Regions from separate parts of the Thalassotalea sp. SU-HH00458 genome, predicted to be linked through region 2. Evidence: predicted binding sites of a transcription regulator. Region 2 holds the regulator's gene; each other region holds the start of a gene.
What was found. The regulator sigma-54, encoded in region 2, starts transcription at its own class of promoters, with help from an activator protein. The targets are predictions, from matches to a motif close to GTTGGCACGNNNNTNGNNT.

Region 1 (7,031 bases), on a different contig from region 2:
TTATCGCACGCTTAAATAAACGTGATGTGGTCGATCAATGCATCATGAGTATTACATGGTATGTTGGCCTATGGCGAGATATCTTAGTTTATAGTCAAAATGGTTTGATGCGTTGGTATGCTGCGGCTTTTGCTATTGGTTTGGTCTGCTTTATAGGAGGCTGGTTATTATGATCATTTCTTTACTGATGATCGGACTTGTTTTCTCAGGTGGTTTCGCGTGGTATATGGAAACCAAACGGACAGGGCAAGCAAAGTTTATTGCGTTGTTAGCCACGATCATACTTGGAAGTTGTTTTACACTTTACATCGCCACCTCGCCAGAAAGTTATGCTGAGTTAGTGTTACTCACTAAGGTTACATGGATTTCTGTTTTTAATATCCATTATATGATTGCCTTAGATCATTTAAGTATCTTGCTATTATTACTTACTTTCATACTCACTGTGGTTGCCATTTTAATTTCATGGCGTGAGATCACGCACCGACAAGGTTTCTATTATTTTAATTTATTAACCACCATCGCTGGCATTATTGGGGTTTTTACCGCGGTAGATATGTTTTTGTTTTTCTTCTTTTGGGAAGTGATGTTATTACCTATGACCGCACTGATTGCAATTTGGGGTCATGAAAACCGTCATTTTGCAGCAATTAAATTTTTCATCTTTACGCAAGTAAGTAGTTTATTAATGCTTATTGCCATTATATTAATGGCTTTTATTCATCAACAGCAAGAAGGCCAACTAAGTTTCGCTTATCAAGACTGGTTAACATTAACCCTTCCTGCTGATTATAGTTATTATTTAATGTTAGGTTTTTTTATTGCTTTTGCCGTGAAGCTACCTTCTTTTCCTGTTCATAGTTGGTTGCCTGATGCTCATACACAAGCCCCAACGGCAGGTAGTGTATTACTTGCCGGCATTTTATTAAAAACAGGAGCTTATGGACTCATTCGTTTTGTTATCGTCTTATTTCCACAAGCTAGTGAGGAATTTGCGCCTATTGCCGCTGTATTAGCTTTAATAAGCATCTTATATGGCGCCAAAATGGCCTTTGCACAAACTGATTTTAAACGTTTGGTGGCATATAGCAGTATCAGTCATATGGGCTTTGTGATGTTGGCGTTATTCGCGTTTAATGCGAATGCTTTTCAAGGGGTGATTATTACTTTGGTCGCTCATGGTTTGAGCAGTGCGGCATTATTTACCTTTGCAGGCATGATCTATGCGCGGATCCATTCACGAGATTTAAGGGAAATGGGAGGCTTTTGGCGAGCCTCCCCCGTGATGGGAGGCTTTGCTTTGGCATTTGTAGTCGCAGCGTTTGGTATGCCAGGTTTAGCGAATTTTATTGGTGAATTTTATAGTTTAATCGGCGCTTTTCAACGGTTCCCTTTGATCACAATTTTAGCGGCCTTAGGCATTATCGGATCAGCAATTTATGGCATGTTACTGTTTCAATCTAGTTTTCAAGGCCCGGTAAAAAATAGCTTTATTGATTTATCGATAAGAGAAAGGTTTATTGCAACAAGTCTGTTTATCTTTCTGTTAGTGCTCGGATTATTTCCCAATTTAATTTTGCAATATTCGTTTAATGGAGGGCTATAACCATGGATTTATTTGCCCTTAGTATGATTGTCCCACAATTAATAATTGCCGCAGGCATTGTTCTTGCTATGTTGTTAGTTGCATGGCGAAGAAGTCAGCAACTTATCGCAAACTTTACTTTGTTCACTTTAATCCTTTCTTTGGTCGCAACTATTCATGGTTTTGGTTTTGATAAAATATCGGTAACTATGTTGTTAGCGGTTGATGACTATAGCCGCTTTGCTTTTATTTTAGTGTTATCGGCCAGTATCGTTTGTTTGTATTTAAGTAAAATTATGCTTAAACAAGTCGAAGACGTTCATGATGAATACTATTTATTATTATTACTAGTGGTATTGGGTGCTGGAATTTTAGTTGTTAGTGATCATTTTGCTAGTTTGTTTTTAGGTTTTGAATTATTAAGCATCGCCATTGTTGGATTAGTTGGTTATTGTCGAAAAGCGCCCAATGCCGTAGAAACTGGATTTAAATATTTAATATTAAGTGCCAGTGCATCAAGTTTTATGTTACTTGGTATTGCGTTTATGTATGCCCAAACGGGGGATTTAAGCTTTACACAAACTGGCTTGGAAAATGTCACTTTATTGAAAATATCTTTGCTATATCAAATTGGTTTTATGCTGTTTTTTTCAGGAGTTGCCTTCAAGTTATCTTTAGTGCCTTTTCATTTTTGGACACCAGACGTTTATCAAGGGGCGAGTTCCCCTGTGGCTATGTTATTGGCGACCGTCTCTAAATGTGCGATGTTCATTGTGTTATTAAAATGCTGTTATACCGCTACAAATTTAATGTTATTACAAAATGATAAACTGTTTGAATTTATTGCTTGGATTGCCATTTTATCGATGATAGTTGGGAATAGTTTGGCATTAAAACAACAATCTATTAAGCGCTTATTGGCTTATTCTTCTATTGCACATATGGGGTATCTTCTAATCGTGTTGCTGATCAGTGACAGCAAAGGTTTAAATATGGCGTGGCAAAGTGTGCTGTTTTATTTAACGGCTTATCTTTTAGCTAATGCATCAATATTCACAGTTATTACCTTGATGAATCGCGATAGTGAGGTGTATCAAGACATTACGATTAATGATTGGCGTGGTTTATTTTGGCAACAACCTTTGAGGGCCACGTTACTCATTTTTTCTTTGTTAAGCCTTGCTGGCATCCCTTTAACTGCAGGTTTTATCGGTAAGTTTTATTTAATCACTTTAGCGGCAAATCAGGCACTATGGGCGTTATTAGCCGCGTTAATTATCGGCAGCGGTATTGCTTTAGCGTATTATTTACCGGTTATATTTTCATTGTTTTCGTTGGAAAAACCTCGTGATGTTTTGCCTCCGGCTTCAATGTCAATACTGGAAAAGTGTGCGGTTATATTATTGATTTTTACCGGCTTAGCGATTGGTATTTTCCCTAATGCTATCGGCAGTGTTTTACAGGCGATTTAACCCTTTTATAAAATAACGGCTTGGTTAATTTCACAAACTAATTGTTTTCTTGACGACTAATATGTCATTTAACAACATACTTAATAGTAAAAAAATTACTAACGTATTGTTAATCTTATAAAAAATATGTTGGCGTGATGTTTGTATATATTCTTGCTAAAAAGGATCAGAACGTTGATCTTTTATTTATTATTCAAGGAATATCGTAGATGAAACATATAAAAATAATTTCAGCCATAACTCTTACTACTTTAATGAGTGGTTGCGTAGTCATTGCTTCGTCACCTTCTCGCGCAGATTTTCATATGCAAAAAGAACTTTCTATAGACGCGAGTGAATTAACCGCTTTAGATATTGAAACCGGCAGTGGTTCACTCAGCGTGATAGGCAATGCAGAGTTAACTGAAATTAGAGTAACAGCGGATATTTATACGGATAAAAAGTATACCGACAATTATGAACTTACCCTAAATAAGTCGGGGAATTCAGGTTACTTTGTTGCTAAAAACCATAGTACATCTGGTTTTTGGGTGGGTGACTCGCCACATATTGATGTGGTTATACAACTTCCTAAATCTATGTCGTTAACCATTGATGACGGATCGGGTGATATTGACGTGCAAAACTTAAACGGTCAATTAGATATTAAAGATGGCTCTGGTGGACTGTTGGTAAAAGATATTAATGGCGATATTAATATTAATGATGGCTCAGGAGAAATAGATGTGAGTCAAATTACTGGCAACTTAAAAATTATTGATGGCTCTGGTGAAATAAATATCCATGAAATCAAAGGTAATCTTAACGTAGATGATGGCTCAGGAACGATCTATGCGAGCAATATTGATGGAAGTGCCGACTTTGATGACGGCTCTGGCGATTTAACGGTTAAAGAAATTACCGGTATGGTAACCATTGATGATGGTTCAGGTAGTATAACGGTCGATAATGCAGGCGGTTTGAAAATTTTAGAATCAGGCTCAGGTGGCTTAAAAGTCAAGAATGTTAAAGGTGGTTTTAATATTGATAGCTAATCGATAAATAGCACAATTTTGCCGGTAAATAACGTTAAATTGCGATAATTTAGCGTTATTTTTTACGTTTCTTGTAGTTTTCCTTGCTTCTAATTTTAACCTCTGTATAATGCGCGCCTCGATATCAAGTCGTTGGATGTACTTGATATATTTATAGTGTGGGGTTATCCCAATAGACTTGCCCAGCTAGTTTCCTAACTAAGCTTTAGAATGTGCCTTGAGTCTTCCGGTGGTTTCCTCGTTATTGAACGCAGGGGTTGTTAGTTTACAACTATACCTGCCATTGAGAAGACAAAATTTATGTTAAATATTGACAATGCCTCTGTAGGCTTTGATGGCCTTGGTTTGCCTGAAAACTTGTTATCTGCCCTTAAAACACTTGGTTTTGAGAATGCAACGCCTATTCAATCAAAAACAATTCCACCTTTATTAGAAGGTTACGATGTTTTAGGTGAAGCACAAACGGGTACAGGTAAAACAGCTGCTTTTGGTTTACCTGCCTTAGCAAAAATTGATACATCAATTAGAAAACCACAATTGATGGTATTAGCACCAACTCGTGAGTTAGCGATGCAAGTGGCTGAAGCCATTGAATCATTTGCGAAAAATATTAAAGGTCTTAAGGTTGCTACTTTATATGGTGGTCAATCTTATGGTCCACAATTTCAACAATTAGAGCGCGGTGCGCAAGTGGTTGTTGGCACACCTGGTCGTTTAATGGATCACTTACGTCGTAAGAGCCTTAAATTAGATCAATTAAAAGTTTGTGTACTTGATGAAGCTGATGAAATGTTAAACATGGGCTTTTTAGAAGACATTACTTGGACACTAGATCATGTGCCTGAATCTACACAAATGTGTTTGTTTTCAGCAACAATGCCTGCTGGCATTCGTAAAATTGCCAATCGTTTCTTAAAAGATCCTGTGCATGTAAAAATTGCCGCGGTTAAGAAAGAAAAAGCGAATATTACGCAATATGCTTGGAAAGTTAGCGGAATTCAAAAAATTACTGCATTAACACGTATTGCTGAAATTGTTGATTATGATGCGATGATTATTTTCGTACGCACCCGAAACGATACTGTTGATGTTGCTGAAAAATTAGAGCGTGCAGGTTACCCTGCATTGGCGTTAAACGGTGATATGAACCAGCAGCAACGCGAACGAACTATTGATCAATTAAAATCTGGTGGTTCCTCAATTTTAGTCGCTACAGATGTGGTTGCTCGTGGTTTAGATATTCCGCGTATTTCGTTAGTCATTAACTACGATTTACCGAGTGATAATGAATCTTATGTTCACCGTATTGGTCGTACTGGTCGTGCCGGTCGTGAAGGTACATCTATATCGTTTGTTCGTCCGCGCGAAATGTATTCATTACGTCATTATGAACGTTTAACTTCAGGTGTTGTGAAACCTTATGATTTACCAAATATTCAAGAAATTGGTAAAAAACGTATCGAAAGAACACGCACTGAAATAGCTGAAATTATTGCTGAAAAAGATTTAACGGCAATGCGCGAAATTATTGAAGGTATGGCGGCAGAGTCTGAACTTTCGATGACTGATTTAGCGGCAGCATTATTGTTCCAAAAACAATTAAAGCAACCTTTACAGCCGAAAGAAGATCCTAAGCCTCGTCGTGATGCGCGTTCAGATAACCGTAATGATAGAGACGGTCGTGGTCGTAATGATAGTCGTCGTGATGCTCGTGGTGAAGGCCGTGGTAGGGATAACCGCAGCGAACGTGCGCCTCGTAAAGCGAAAGAAGTGCGTAACGATGTAGATTGGCAGACTTACCGTTTAGAAGTTGGTAAAGAGCATGGTGCTAAACCGGGTGATATTGTTGGTGCCATTGCTAATGAAATTTCACTTGATAGTAGCTACATTGGACAAATCAACTTACATGAACGTCATACTTTTGTTCAGTTACCAAAAGGTATGCCTGATAAGTCATTTAAACAATTAAAGAATGTTCGCATTCGACGTCAAGCGTTAGAGATTTCGGTGTCAGATGCAGCATTGGTAAAAGATCGTCCTCGTCGTTCAAATAGAACTGAACGTCCAAGACGTGCAAACTAAGCACCAATATTAGACAGTATTAATATATAGAAAAGGCGAGTCAGTTGACTCGCCTTTTTTGTCTGTGCATTTTACTTGTTAAGTTAATTACCTATCGTTATTTGGCTAATTCAACCATAACTGCGGTATACATTTTTAAATTAAGAGCAAATTGTTCTACGGTAATAAACTCATGTTCAGAATGTCCAGTATATTCTGCACCATGCATTGACGGCCCAAAAGATACCGCATTAGGGAATAAACGAGAGTTTGTACCACCGCCAATTGAAATGGGCTTGGCATCTGTTATGCCAGTAAAATGAGAGAAAACAGCTAATAATGTCTCGATTTGTGGGGCTTTATTTTGTACAAAGGGTTCGCCAATATAATGATCTAACTCAGTAATATCAGCCATATTTTTTAATTTCCAGCTGGCAATGGCATGATTGATTTCATTGCGCAATTGCTGTTCACTCTTACCTCTCGGTCGTCTTATATTGATATTTAATTCAAGATTGTTTTTATTCTGTTTGATTACCGTTGGAGACACCGTCATCGGACCCATAAAGTCGTCAGTGTATGCGATATTGCCGAATTTTTTTCCTTCTAATCCTAAGCCAATATTATCGTTAATAAAATTAACTAACGTGCCGGCACCATTATTGGGCCAACGGGTATTGGACAATAAGTCTGCTAAATAGGGAATAGCGTTTACCCCTTCTTGAGGTTTTGAAGAATGGGCTGATTTCCCTAAAGCGGTAATTATTAATTGCTGGTCTTTTAAGGTTAAATCAAAAGAGATCCCTTGATAAAACTGGACCTTGTCCATTAATTTCTGTAGCAATGTAATGTCTGCATTTTCGATAATGGCTTTAGCAT
Region 2 (7,031 bases):
TTTCCTGTGCCGTTAAAAAACGAAAATGGTAATTAATTACGAGTTATAGCGGGCAGAATTTGTTATACATAACATAATTATTGGTTGCCCAGTTGCTATAAGTTTATCTCAACTGACTGGTTTTAGCAGCTTTTTTCTTATTATATCCACGAAATTTTACAGCTTTGTGAAAGGGATCTTGAGGTTATTATTCGTCTTCATCGAATTTATCGGAAAAAAGCTGGCAGACATTATCAAGGGCATCTTGTGCTTCTAGCCCTTCAGTATGAATCGTCACTTCTTTCCCTTGGCCGCCGGCTAATAACATAAGCCCCATAATACTGCTGGCATCGGCTTGTTTGCTTTCAAGTTCAATTGTAACTTTGGCATTGAACTTTTGACTTAACTGCGCCAATTTAGTTGCGGCTCTTGCATGCAGCCCTAATTTATTAGTAATTAATAAGGTTTTATTTAGTTTAATAGTCATAAGGTTAAGTACTGGCTACGTCAAGATCTCGATGGCGCGCTTGCACATCTTTACGCTCTTTTCTTAAATTATTTGCGAGTAATTCCGCAATATAAACGGAACGATGTTTACCGCCGGTACAACCAATGGCTATGGTTATATAACTTCTATTATTACGTTCTAAATGTGGTAGCCAAGTCATCATAAAACTATTAATTTGCCAGATAAATTTAGTGACAATAGGTTGGCTAGCGAGAAAATCTTGTACGGGTTGATCTAGTCCCGTATATGGTTTGAGATCTTTTTCCCAAAATGGATTTGGTAAAAATCGAGCATCAAAAACATAATCAGCATCTTGAGGGACGCCATGTTTAAAGCCAAAAGATTCAAAGACCACAACCATAGTGCCAGTTGTTTTACCGAGAATTCGCTCTCTGATCAAATCCGCTAATTGATGAGGGGTAAGTTGACTGGTGTTGATGTATAAATTTGCACGGCTTGAAATAGGCTCTAACAGTTTTTTCTCAAGTGATATCGCTTGATCAAGCGCAATATTCTGTTTGATCAATGGATGCAAGCGGCGTGTTTCGCTAAAACGTTTAATTAAGTCGTTATCATCCGCATCTAAATAAACAATATTTAGATCTACCGCACTGGGTAAGTAATTGATAATTTCAGAAATATCATTAGGATCTGCCGGTAAATTACGAACATCTAAGCTAACCGCTACGGTTTCATAATCATTAATCACCGTATGTGTTAAAGCTGGTAAAAGATTGACAGGGATATTATCAACACAATAATAACCTAAATCTTCCAGCACTCTTAATGCGACACTTTTTCCTGATCCTGAACGGCCACTAACGATGATGAGTTTCATTGTCGAAATCCTTGGTACTAAGGTTTAGTTATTATTTTTCAATAAATTGAAAAGCTCTGAACTCGAGTGACATTTTCGGACCAGTTTGCAAGTTTGTTTATCACTAAAAATTTGTGCAATGCTTTGTAGCGTGGATAAATGTTGTTGACAATTTTCTTCGGGTACGAATAAAGCAATAAAAATATCGACGGGTCTATTATCTATCGCATCAAAATCAATTGGAGACTCTGTTGTGGCAATCACGACAACGACTTTACCCCCATCAGTTAATCTACCGTGTGGGATCGCGATACCATTACCTATCCCAGTTGAACCCATTTTTTCACGTGCCATTAGACTTTCAAGCAGTGAATAAGTGTTAAAATCAGTATAAGACTCGGCAGCTTTTTCACATAATAATTCTAAAATACGCTTTTTGCTAGTAGCATGAACTGCACACAAGGTGCAGTTCTCGTTAATAAGTTCAGTTAATTTCATAATGCTCGTGTTGAAATAGACGATGGATTAATGTTGGTTGATTTTGCCTTTGTACTTTAAAACTTGTTTATCGAGTTTATTAACTAAAGCATCGATTGAAGCATACATATCGGCATTTTCGGCTTTTGCGTGTATTTCTGTTCCGTTAAGATGGGCTGTTGCTTCCGCAATTTGATTCAGCTTTTCTACCGTCAATACCACATGAACATTATTTATATGATCAAAATGTCGTTCCAACTTGGCAAATTTTGTATTGACACTTTCACGTAAAGCTTCAGTAATTTCAACATGATGACCAGCAAGATTAATTTGCATAAGCTTAGATCCTTATTTAGTTGTTAAAGTAGACTTTTTCGTTGGTTAGAAGGAGGAATTGACAATGATTCTCGATACTTGGCAATGGTTCTTCTGGCGACATTAATGCCTTGTTCTGCAAGTAATTCCGCCATTTTACTATCACTTAATGGTTTGGCTGGAATTTCTGCAGCGACCAACTTTTTAATTAAAGCTCGAATTGCGGTGGATGAACATTCTCCACCATTTTCTGTACTTACGTGGCTAGAGAAGAAATATTTTAATTCAAAGATTCCTCTAGGTGTATGCATATATTTTTGGGTCGTAACACGGGAAATAGTGGACTCATGCATATCTACCGCTTCAGCAATATCATTGAGTACCATAGGGCGCATTGCTTCTGGCCCGTGTTCAAAGAAGCCTTGTTGGCGTTGTACAATGCAGTTAGAGACTTTTAACAATGTATCATTTCGGCTTTCTAAGCTTTTAATAAACCATTTAGCTTCTTGTAGGTTTGAACGTATAAACTGACTGTCTGTTGATGATTTCATGTTTCGTGCCATGGAGGCATATTGCTGATTAACCGATAATCGTGGTGCTGTATCTGGATTTAATTCAACCATCCAACGACCATTTTTCTTTTCGACCGAAACATCAGGGATGACATATTGATCATCACCTTTAATGACACTATCACCTGGTCTTGGATCCAGCGATTGAATTAGCTTGATCACTTCGCGTAGTTGATCTTCTTTTAAACGCGTTTTCCGCATGATTTGGCGATAATCTCGGTTACCTAATAAGTCGATATATTCATTAATGATCAGCTTACTTTCTTTTAACCAAGGCGTTTCTTTATCAAATTGATTTAATTGAATGGTTAAACATTCTGAGATAGAGCGAGCCCCAACGCCAACAGGATCAAACATATTAATACGTTTAAGTACGGCTTCAACTTCATCAAGTTCAACTTCTTCATTGCCCATCGCTTCAAGAATTTCTTCAACACTGACTCTTAAATAGCCAGCATCATCGATGGCATCAATAATAGCCGTCGCGATGGCAAGGTCCGTTTCTGAAAATGGCGTTAACTCCATTTGCCAGCGTAAATGGTCTTGAATGGAGTCCGTTGTTTCGCCCTGATAAGTATAATCTTCTGAAGCAGGTGCACTGGCACCGGTATTTGAAACGCCAGCACTGTAGCTTTCTTCCCAGGTAGTGTCTATGTTGAGCTCTTCAGGGATCTCAGATTTATCCATAGCTTCCGTCGTACTAATTTCATCGATAGTAGGAGCTGAATCTTCACTGCCGTCGGATGTTTTAGTGTTTTGTTCTGTTACACCAGCAGAAAATGCTTCTTCTAAGTTATCCGATTGCGCATCATTGTCACTTGGGGTTGATTCATCTACTTCTAATAATGGATTACTTTCAAGAGCTTCTTGGATCTCTTGCTGAAGATCCAACGTCGACAATTGCAAAAGCTTAATCGCTTGTTGCAATTGTGGAGTCATGGTGAGTTGTTGTCCTATTCGGAGCTGCAGACTAGGGCGCATTTATCGTATTATTTTCCTATTTTCTAGCTTCATATTGATTTTTACTTTTTATCAAAGCTTTGTGTAACTATAGCGTGAATTGCTCACCAAGGTATACATCTCTTACCTGTTGATTCGCAAGAATTTGATCTGCATTGCCTTCCGCGATTAATTCACCGTGACTAACAATATATGCATGCTCACAAACGTCTAATGTTTCACGAACATTGTGATCTGTGATTAAAATTCCAATGCCACGTTGTTTTAAGTGTAGGATAATTTTTTTTATATCACCTACTGAAATTGGATCAACACCAGCAAAAGGCTCATCAAGTAAGATAAATTTGGGCTCTGCCGCTAGTGCTCTCGCAATTTCAACTCGGCGTCGTTCGCCACCGGATAAGCTCATGCCTAAATTATCTTTGATATGACCTATATTAAATTCTTCAACGAGATGCTCAAGCTTTTCTTCTCTACTGATATCATCTAAATCTTTGCGGGTTTGCAAAATCGCCATAATATTTTGATATACCGTTAGCTTACGAAAAATGGAAGCTTCCTGTGGAAGGTATCCGATACCTTTTCGGGCTCTTTCATGCATAGGGAGTAAAGTAATATCTTCATCATTTAAGATGATTGAACCGCTATCACTATTGACTAAACCAACTATCATATAAAACGAAGTTGTTTTACCGGCACCATTTGGACCGAGCAATCCGACAACTTGGCCTTCTTGCACTTTCATACCAACGTTTTTTACGACTTTTCGGCCTTTGTAGGCTTTTGCCAAATTATTGGCAATTAAGGTGGCAGTGGTCATTTATTTTTATTATCCAACGATTTTTTATCTAACTTTTTTTTCTCAAGGTTTTTCGGTTGTAATACCGTTTGTACTCTAGCATTGTCGTCACTGCTTGCCTGTACTTGTTCGGTCAAAAAATTATAACTGATAGTGGTGCCACTGACTTTGCTGCCTTCTTGACGAAGTTCAGCATTTCCTGAAATCATCACCGTATTTTTTTCAGGTTGATATTTAATTTCATTTGCTTGTAGATAAATAGGCGTTCCGTCTTCCAATATTTGTTCGAACGTTGCTGGTTGCCCTTTGGCAATATATGTTTTTTCGTTACTCGTGGCTTCTGTCACAACTTGCACTAGGTCTGCTTTTATTGTTAAAGAGCCTTGGGTAATAATGACATTATCAATGTAACTAAATATTTTATTTTTGAGATCAGCTGCTTGTCTAGAAGCATCAATTTTGATTTCTTCATTCAAATCAACTTTTGCTGCTATAACACTATATGAAAGACTTAAGGTTACCCCTAAAGCCAAACAACTAGTTTTTAATAGGTTGAAATATGGTTTTTTCATGTTTTGTCAGCGTTACTTGTTTAGTGTTTAAGTCTACAATCAGTCCTGTACCGTACATGGTAAAATCAATTCCTTTTATTTCTATCTTTTTTTCTGAACTAATAATATTAGTGTTTAAATCTAATTCTAAATACTTTCCATGGATCTCTTGAATTAAACTTTTACTGTCGGTTGCAATTAACGCCACTTTACTTTCAAGTTTTACTCTATTGCTATTGTAGAGTGTGCCTTCATTTGCACTAATTTTCCATGGAGAATCGGTATTTTTTGGGTATAAGGTATATTTAGGAAACTCAAAGTGTGTGACTGATAATTCCGAATAATGTTCCATTCGATTCGCATCGATAATATAGGAGAGTTGGCCTATGCTGTTATACGTTTCGCTATTTAAGCTTTCAGCAATAAAATCAGGGGATATTTTGTTATCTATAGCATTGGTGATTTGGTTACTGTTTTGGTGCCATTCAATGACAATGTAACTGACCACTGAAAAAATAAAAAATAGTAACGAAGCTATATATATGCGTGTCATATACTTGCGCCACTGGCATATTGCAGGCTGTTTTGACTTTGCATAATGATATCGCATATTTCACGTACCGCGCCAAAACCTCCTTTAATCGTTGTTACATGATCAGCTAAACTTAAAATAGCCGGATGAGCGTCATTCACCGCTATGGATAAACCGACATATTCCATGCATGGATAATCAGGCATGTCATCACCTATATATGCTACTTGTTCCGCGGTTAATTGATATTTCTCAATTAAGGCTTTTAATGCCGGAAGTTTGTTTTCTTCTCCTTGGATAATGTGTTTTACATTCAGAGCTGTCATTCTTGTTTGTACGATATTTGATTGTCTTCCGGTGATCACGGCAACGTCAACACCACTGGCGCCTATAGCTTTGATGCCATAACCGTCTTTTGTATGAAAGGCTTTTAATTCTTCGCCATCGTTACCTAGATAAATTCGACCATCAGAAAATACACCATCTATATCACATACAAAAAGCTTTATATTCTTCGCTTTGTGGTAAATAGTATTGGCTATTTCACCGTATAAAGTTTTCATTGTGTCGTTAGATGACAAGTTAGGCTTTGTCATTAAAGAACTCCTGATTTAAGCAAGTCGTGCATATTCATGGCACCAACGGGATGATTGTTATTATCAACGATTATTAAGCCATTAATCTTATTGTCTTCCATAATTTTCAAGGCTTGTGCAGCTAACATTTCACCTTCGGCTACCCGAGGATTTTTTGTCATGACACTGGCTATGTCGTCCTGATGAATATCAATTTTTTCATCGAGGATGCGACGTAAATCACCGTCTGTAAAAAGCCCAATTAATTCACCACTGTCTTTAATAACGGCGGTCATGCCGAGACCTTTTAAAGACATTTCAACTAATGCCTCTTTGATCTTCGCCTTTTCATTCACTAATGGGATGCGTTCGCCACTGTGCATAATATCCTGCAGGCGTAACAATAACCGTTTACCTAAACTTCCCCCTGGATGAGAAAGTGCAAAGTCATTCGCAGTAAAGTCTTTTGCATTTAGCAGCGCTACTGCTAAGGCATCCCCCATAACTAATGTTGCTGTTGTACTTGAAGTAGGGGCTAAACCTAATGGGCAAGCTTCTTGTGAAACCTTGATACAAACATGGGTATCACTTAATTTTGCTAAGGTAGAGTCAGGGTTGCTGGTCATGGCAATAAGTTTAGCACCAATACGTTTAATAACCGGAATAATTGCCAATACTTCACCGGTTTCACCTGAATTAGATATTGTCAGTACAACATCTTGAGCAGTGATCATCCCTAAATCACCATGACTTGCTTCGCCAGGGTGAACAAAAAATGCAGGCGTGCCTGTACTAGCAAATGTTGCGGCAATTTTTCCACCAATATGACCTGATTTTCCCATGCCAATCACGATTACGCGCCCTTGACAGTTAAACATTAATTGGCAAGCCAGCTCAAAACCGTCGTCAATATATTGCTCAAGTTCAGCAATGGCTTGCTTTTCAA
Region 3 (7,031 bases), on a different contig from region 2:
TTTTCAAGCATTAAACTTAAAGATTGATGTAGTACATTGTCCAGAACGTGCAATCCCAGGCCAAACCTTGCATGAGCTAGTTAATAATGACCGAATTATCGGTGCTTCAAACGAGTTAGCTCAACAGAAAGTCAAAACAATTTACCAGAGCTTCGTCAATGGGGAAGTGTTCTTAACAGACTTAACCACTGCAGAATGCATTAAATTGGTTGAAAACACTTCTCGTGATGTGGGTATCGCTTTTGCGAACGAATTAGCAGAAATTTGTGAAGAACTTAATGTAGATGTTTATGAAGTGATTAAACTTGCCAATAAACATCCTCGTGTAAATGTATTAACCCCAGGACCAGGCGTAGGTGGTCACTGTATTCCAATTGACCCATGGTTCTTAGTTGAAAATACTCAAAACGGTGATTTAGTTAGATTATCTAGAAGTATCAATGATAAACGCCCACTAAATATAGCGATTAAAGTAGATGAGATAGCAAAAACACAAGGCGTGATAAAAATTGGTTTACTTGGTGTGGCTTATAAACCTAATGTCGACGATTGTCGAGAAACGCCTGCAGAGCCAATATATCAAGCACTAAAACACTTAGGGTATGATATCTGCTATCACGATCCTCATGTTGCACAGTGGGATTGTCCTCGTGTTAATACCCTAGAAGAAATGGATAACTGGGCTGACTATCAAGTATTAATTACTGCACATAATGAATATAAAGATATTCAACCAAACAGTACATTATTCGATGCTTGTGGATTATTAAAATCACAATGATAAACCAGCCAAAGGCCAATATTAATATTGGCCTTTTTTATTATTTTCAAATAATTGCATTATACTTAGCTCACTTATATCTAAAGATAAAATGGATATCTCGCATGTTTGACTACGATAAAGCATTTTCCAGAAACATAGGCTGGGTGACAAATGAAGAACAACAAAGCTTACGAAATAAAAGAGTTGCTATAGCCGGTGCAGGAGGTGTTGGCGGAGTTCATCTTTTAACGCTTGCACGTTTAGGCATAGCTAATTTTAACATTTCTGATTTTGACGATTTCGAAGTACATAACTTTAATCGACAATCAGGGGCCTTTATTTCAACATTAGGTGAGCAAAAAGTTGATGTCATGGAGCGTATGGCCAAAGATATTAATCCTGATGCCGATATTAAATCATTCCCCGAAGGTATTTACTCTCATAATGTGGATGATTTTTTAGATGGCGTGGACTTATATGTTGATGCGCTTGATTTTTTTGCTTTAGACGCGCGAAAAACTGTTTTTCAAAAGTGTTATGAAAAAAACATACCGGTTGTCACTGCTGCTCCTTTAGGTATGGGATGTGCATTTCTCTGCTTCATGCCAGGTAAAATGTCTTACGAAGAGTATTTTCGGTTTAAAGATAAATCAACAGAAGATGAGCAGCTCATTCAATTCTTGATAGGCCTATCTCCCGCTATGTTACAGCGCTCTTATTTGGTTGACGAAACTCGAGTTAGTTTTAAACAAAAAAAAGGGCCTTCAACGCCTATGGCAGTCAATTTATGTGCAGGTATTGCTGGGACTTATGCCTTGAAGATTTTACTTAATAGAGGCGACGTACTTTGCGCACCACACGGATTGCACTTTGATGCATACAGAAATAAGTTCGTTAAAACATGGCGGCCTTTTGGAAATAGAAGCATTATAGCGAAAATCATGTTTAAAATAGCAAAGAGAATTGTAATGAAGTAAGTGTCTATATTTTTTACAGTATATAAGCTCAAATAAAATCACCACTTAAAATAGTTTCTAAAAACAATGACTTAAAAAGTTGGCATGACTGATGCTTTGTTTTCGATAGTTAATATAACGGTTAAATCTCAAATTAAGGGTAAAGACATGAAAGGATTATTCAAAATAAGCAGTATTGCAGCATTACTATTAAGTAGCTCAGTATTTGCAACAGAAATTACTATTGATATTGATACAGATGCAGATCCATCTAATGGCTTCAATATTGACGAGTTTGTATCAGATACGTTTGATGCTACATCATATTATATAGATGAAGATGGCTCTGGCTTTGTTGATAATGGTGAATTTGTATTTGATTTCGGATTAGGCGTAGATATTGTTGGATTTGCCCCAGGTGCATATCCTGCTGGGTACGGAACTGATTGGATATTTCAAGCGGATTATCTAATCTATGGTAACGCGATAGTTACTGAAAACGGTGCAGGAACTACTCCTAATGGTGCTTATGATGATTTTGGTTCTACTACTCAAAATCACCCTATCTTTGGCGATGTAGATGTACCTAATGAGCAGCTTTCTGCAAACATCCTTGACGGTTTATTGAATCTTTTTGTAGTAGACGTTCACACCGGCAATCAACAATTAGCACAAAGCTTCACTGTATCAAGTTTAACCCAAGGTTCTGGAGTTGTATTAGATATGGCTCTTGAAGGTCTTTGGGCAATTGATGATATGTTTTATGCTAACGGCACAGAACTTAACGATGCTATAAGTGGTGGTGCTAATTGGAACGGTGTTTTAAAAAGTCAACTTCACTTAGATGGTGACAATTATCCTATCCCTGGTCAATGGACAGAGAATGGTGGAATTGCAGATGGCGACCCTCTTGCGTACTATGGTCAAAATACACAAGAAATTACACAAGCAGCTAATGATTGTCCTGACGGTAACTTTGGTTGTGGTTCAGGTATCCCTTTCAGTCCTGTAACTGAAAAATGGCGTGAAGTTCGTGACACAATTAGAGCGGCTGGTAAAGATGGTCAAGGTAATCACTATGATATTCTTGCTCGTACAACCGAACTAGGTTCTCGTTTAACACAAAACGTACCAGAACCAACTTCTATAGCAGTTTTAGCGTTAGGTCTTTTAGGTCTAGCAAGTGCTAAAAGAAGAAAAACTAGCTAATAAAATTAGCATGAAGTTTTGTAAAATGCCGTTTACGTTAAGTGAACGGCATTTTACATTTTGAATTCAATATTTAAATCACTCTTTACAACTACCCTTCCAATTCTTATATAAATCTTTATTAATATAATTAAACTTGCATATATCAAAGTAATTTTATTAGAGTCATACTAACTATTAAAAAATTCAAAAGTATCATTTTTCGAAAACCACATAAAATTAATATCAAATGTTGACTTCTCTATTAATTTGTAGGTTTAGCAAAAAGAAATACTGAAGATTTAACATATATTTGTACGTTTAAATTTCGATGATTTTTGTCACTATATTATTCTCAAGTGATAAGGCTAAAAAGTTCGGGCGTGGGTTTATCACAGAAGATAAAAATATAAATAAAGCCCTATAGGCTAGAAGACAATTTACAAGCTGATTTTTGAAGTGATTAAAAAAACTATTGATAAATGTCATATATTTAAGTGTCGCATCGTAAAGGCCTAAATAGGTTTTAGGTGCAATCAACTTCAGAAATTAAGTGGAAAAAGAAATATTACTAATATTTATAACATGAGTTTAATTGATGATTAGATAGAAAAAGCCAAATAATTAACATACTTGGCTTTGCTAATATTATTAAATTATTTAGTTATATTTCTATAATGTGCTTCTATTTCGGAATTAGTTGGATCCAATTGGTGTGCTTTACGAAATAAGTCTATACTTTCATTTTTTTTGCCAAGTTGAACCTTTATCATACCTGCGGTATCTAAAATAGCTGGGGTATTTGGTGCGATTTCAATAGCTCTCTCAATAAGAGCTTCTGCTTTAGTATATTGCTTTTCTTCAAAAAGTATCCAAGCTAAATTGTTTATCGCAATAATATTTTTAGGATGATTATCTACTATTTTATTATAATGATATATTGCACGCTCTCTATCAATTTTTGTTAGGTACATAGCTAAAAACATTTGTGATGATAAGTCAGCTTCATTTTCTACCAAATGTTTTTCCATAAATGCAGTTCCTACGTCGAACTTTTTCAAACTATAATATGCTGCAGTTATAAATACTGCATATTTAGGCTCTGAATAAACATCATAATAGGCTTTAAGGTTTTCAATAGCGTTTATACTAGCCCCCTTACTCAGTAATAACCTCCCATAGAGTCCTTTGTATCTAGCAGATGACTGTTGTTTTTTAGTAAAGGTGCTTAATAAAGTTTCTGCACTTTCATAAGCTTTACCATCTAGCAGTAACTTAACTTTCATCAACTTGAGTGATGTTGATTGCTCATTTCTTTTCAGTCCATTATTAACCACATCTAAAACATCGTTATTTTTCAAACGTTCAAGCGTTAATGAAAGTGTTAACCAAGACTTATCATTAAAAGGCTCATATTTAGTCCATAGAGTGAAGAATTCAATTGCTTCTTTAACTTTATTTAAACGTAAGTAACTTTCTCCAACAAAAAGCCAATAGTTAAGGTCGTAATTATTACCTTTTTCTGGAGGGGTCTCAGCTAATAGAGCAATGACCTCACTATATTTTTTATTTATAAACAAAGCTTTAGAATATAATAATGTTAAGTGAGGATCAAATGGTCTACGTTTCATACTTTCAGCTATGGGCTTTAAAGAGTTATCACTATTACCAGACTTAACACTTAACTCTAAATGTGTAGCCAATAGTGATATATTGTCAGGGCTTTTTTCTAGCGCCTTCTCAATATATATAATTGCCTCTCCAATATCCCCTCTATTTTCTGCTAATTCACTTTCATACAGAAAATACGATACATTACTAGAATTAATATTTCCTGCTTTTAAGTAATACTTTAATGCATTTTCAGAACTACCTGTTTTTCGATAGATACTTGCTATAAGTAAATTACTAAGTAAATCTTCAGGCTTAGCTTCTACTAATTTTTTTGCAGCTAATATTGCATTATCATAATCACCTTCTCGAACAAGAGTGGTTATATGAAAAATATTTACAGTCATATTTTCTGGACTGTCAATTAGTACACGATCTAATTCATCATCGGCTCCTGGCATATCAAACACTTTTTTCAAAACGGCATGTTTATCAATAAGTGAGGTGTTTAAATCCTTAACTTTACTCACATGCTTAAATATTTGCTTTGCTTCATTTTTTTTACCAATCTTTAGTAATTCAATACTGGTCAAAGTTAAAATTTTTGCATCTTCTTGAGTTAACTCAGCTATACTTGCTAAAGCTTGCTTATTTTTATCAGAGTAACTCAGAATTAAGCTAAGTGATTGAGTAAGTTTATAAATTGGATGTTGTGTATCAAATTGATCACTTAAACTATTTAAATAATTATACGCAGATTCATATTTCCCCAGTTGATAAGCACTAATACCGGCCATCAATTTACTTTCAGAATCATTCAAACCATTTTGAATTGATTTATCCAAATGTAATTTCGCCAATTCATAGTCGGATAAATAATAACGACTTATTCCTTTTATCTTATTACCTAATGCATGATCTGGAGCCAAACTTAATATCGGTAAAATTTGTTCTTCTGCCCCTGAATAATTACGATTTTTTAACATTGCTTGTGCAATAATAAAGTTAACTCTGAAATCAGAAGGTTGAATGGTTTTATATTTATTTAAGGTCTCAATTGCATCATAATAATTTTCTTCCATGTACTGTAATTGACCTAATAAAAAAATGGCTTCAGAAAAATCATCATTTTGATTCAGCACTTCTTCTAAAACTTGAGTTGCTGCAGATAAATTGCTCTGATGTAATTCAAAATAAGCCTTGCCAAGCCTCTTGTATATACTATCACTAGAAATATCAAGTGCCTTTTCTAATGATATTTTAGCGTTGACATCATTTTTTTGTTCCATAAAAGCAATGGAAGAATATATATATACAACAACTTGATTTTCAGAGCTGAATTCTTTAATACGATTTTCCATCTCAATCAATTCATCATTTTTTCCTTGCATGTACATTGACTTCAGTAATTGAGGAATTATTAGCCGCTCATTTCCATTTAATTCTAAAGATAAAGCAAGCTCTTTTTGAGCTGATGCTGCTTCACCTGATTTTAAATATAATGAACCAAGTAGAAATCTAACTTTAGGGTGTCTGGGGTCCAATCGTACAGCATTTTTTAACTCTACAATGGCCGAAGAAACCTGATGTTTTTCAACATATTCTTCTGCGGAGAGAATGTAATCATCAACTGTTTTATTTTGTGAGCAACCATTTAATATAAAGATCAATAAAAGTATGATCAAAAAGTATATGTTATTTATTTTCATTTTATTTTCCATGTTAATTATAACTTTGAAATATCGATAGAGGTTTAAGCATCAAATACATCACATAAGTCATTAAATTTGTATGAAGCAAATAGATTTTATAACAATTATGCCTATTATCTATGATACAGATGTTTGCCTATTCTTGTAATTCTTCAACTTTAGCACATTTCCAACTTTGAGCGTGTAGTTCATGAAACTTCACTTCTACACCTGAATTTATAAGATGTCTAAAGATAGATTTCATTGATGTTTATCTACAATTATCTAGTTTCATTTTATTTGCAACATTTAATATTCTTATTAGTGGGGACTGATCTATTTTAAAACCTTTCAAGTAATTTGTTAGTGACAATAATGGGTCTTTGGTCGTTAACTTTTCGAGCAGGGAAGATATATACACCAACATTAAGTTCTTAACAAACTTCTGCTGATTCACTCGCAGGAAACACTGATTATTATTTAACAAGTCATTAAAGTATAACCGAGAATTGCACGTTTTCGGAAAACCGTATCCATATGAATAATTTCAGGAAGATCCGACAATAATGCAAATTTGCATTAATAAAAACCTTAAGAATAATTGAGAGAATAGAGCAAAAGTAAATTATTGCAATAGTTTGAGTGCCCTACAACTATTCTTTCTCTGAATTATCTTTGTCTGGCAGTTGTGATTTGAGATCATCTCGGATTGATTGATAAAGTGAGATAAAACCTGGGGATAAGTTTTCTATAAAAATATGTGGATTAATGTAATAAGGTGCTCTTTTGCCATGATATTCAATCGCATCGCCAATTTGGATA

Region 1: the regulator sigma-54 is predicted to act here: its motif matches at 3,186-3,204, upstream of ABXH06_RS00305 (DUF4097 family beta strand repeat-containing protein).
Region 3: the regulator sigma-54 is predicted to act here: its motif matches at 1,819-1,837, upstream of ABXH06_RS08155 (PEP-CTERM sorting domain-containing protein).

What each region holds. Positions count from the first base shown of each region.
Region 1 is NZ_BAABWW010000001.1:65,214-72,244, reverse strand. Features, by position in the region: gene nuoL (NADH-quinone oxidoreductase subunit L) at 1-173, shown strand, start outside; gene ABXH06_RS00315 (complex I subunit 4 family protein) at 170-1,606, shown strand; gene ABXH06_RS00310 (NADH-quinone oxidoreductase subunit N) at 1,609-3,057, shown strand; gene ABXH06_RS00305 (DUF4097 family beta strand repeat-containing protein) at 3,267-4,091, shown strand; gene ABXH06_RS00300 (DEAD/DEAH box helicase) at 4,392-6,173, shown strand; gene ABXH06_RS00295 (dipeptidase) at 6,271-7,031, opposite strand, start outside.
Region 2 is NZ_BAABWW010000002.1:189,712-196,742, forward strand. Features, by position in the region: gene ABXH06_RS03800 (HPr family phosphocarrier protein) at 188-466, opposite strand; gene rapZ (RNase adapter RapZ) at 471-1,325, opposite strand; gene ptsN (PTS IIA-like nitrogen regulatory protein PtsN) at 1,350-1,802, opposite strand; gene hpf (ribosome hibernation promoting factor) at 1,830-2,117, opposite strand; gene ABXH06_RS03820 (RNA polymerase factor sigma-54) at 2,141-3,649, opposite strand; gene lptB (LPS export ABC transporter ATP-binding protein) at 3,717-4,448, opposite strand; gene lptA (lipopolysaccharide transport periplasmic protein LptA) at 4,445-4,999, opposite strand; gene lptC (LPS export ABC transporter periplasmic protein LptC) at 4,965-5,531, opposite strand; gene kdsC (3-deoxy-manno-octulosonate-8-phosphatase KdsC) at 5,528-6,106, opposite strand; gene ABXH06_RS03845 (KpsF/GutQ family sugar-phosphate isomerase) at 6,106-7,031, opposite strand, start outside.
Region 3 is NZ_BAABWW010000004.1:254,104-261,134, reverse strand. Features, by position in the region: gene wecB (non-hydrolyzing UDP-N-acetylglucosamine 2-epimerase) at 1-781, shown strand, start outside; gene ABXH06_RS08160 (ThiF family adenylyltransferase) at 886-1,740, shown strand; gene ABXH06_RS08155 (PEP-CTERM sorting domain-containing protein) at 1,888-2,928, shown strand; gene prsT (XrtA/PEP-CTERM system TPR-repeat protein PrsT) at 3,564-6,227, opposite strand; gene ABXH06_RS08145 (PEP-CTERM/exosortase system-associated acyltransferase) at 6,863-7,031, opposite strand, start outside.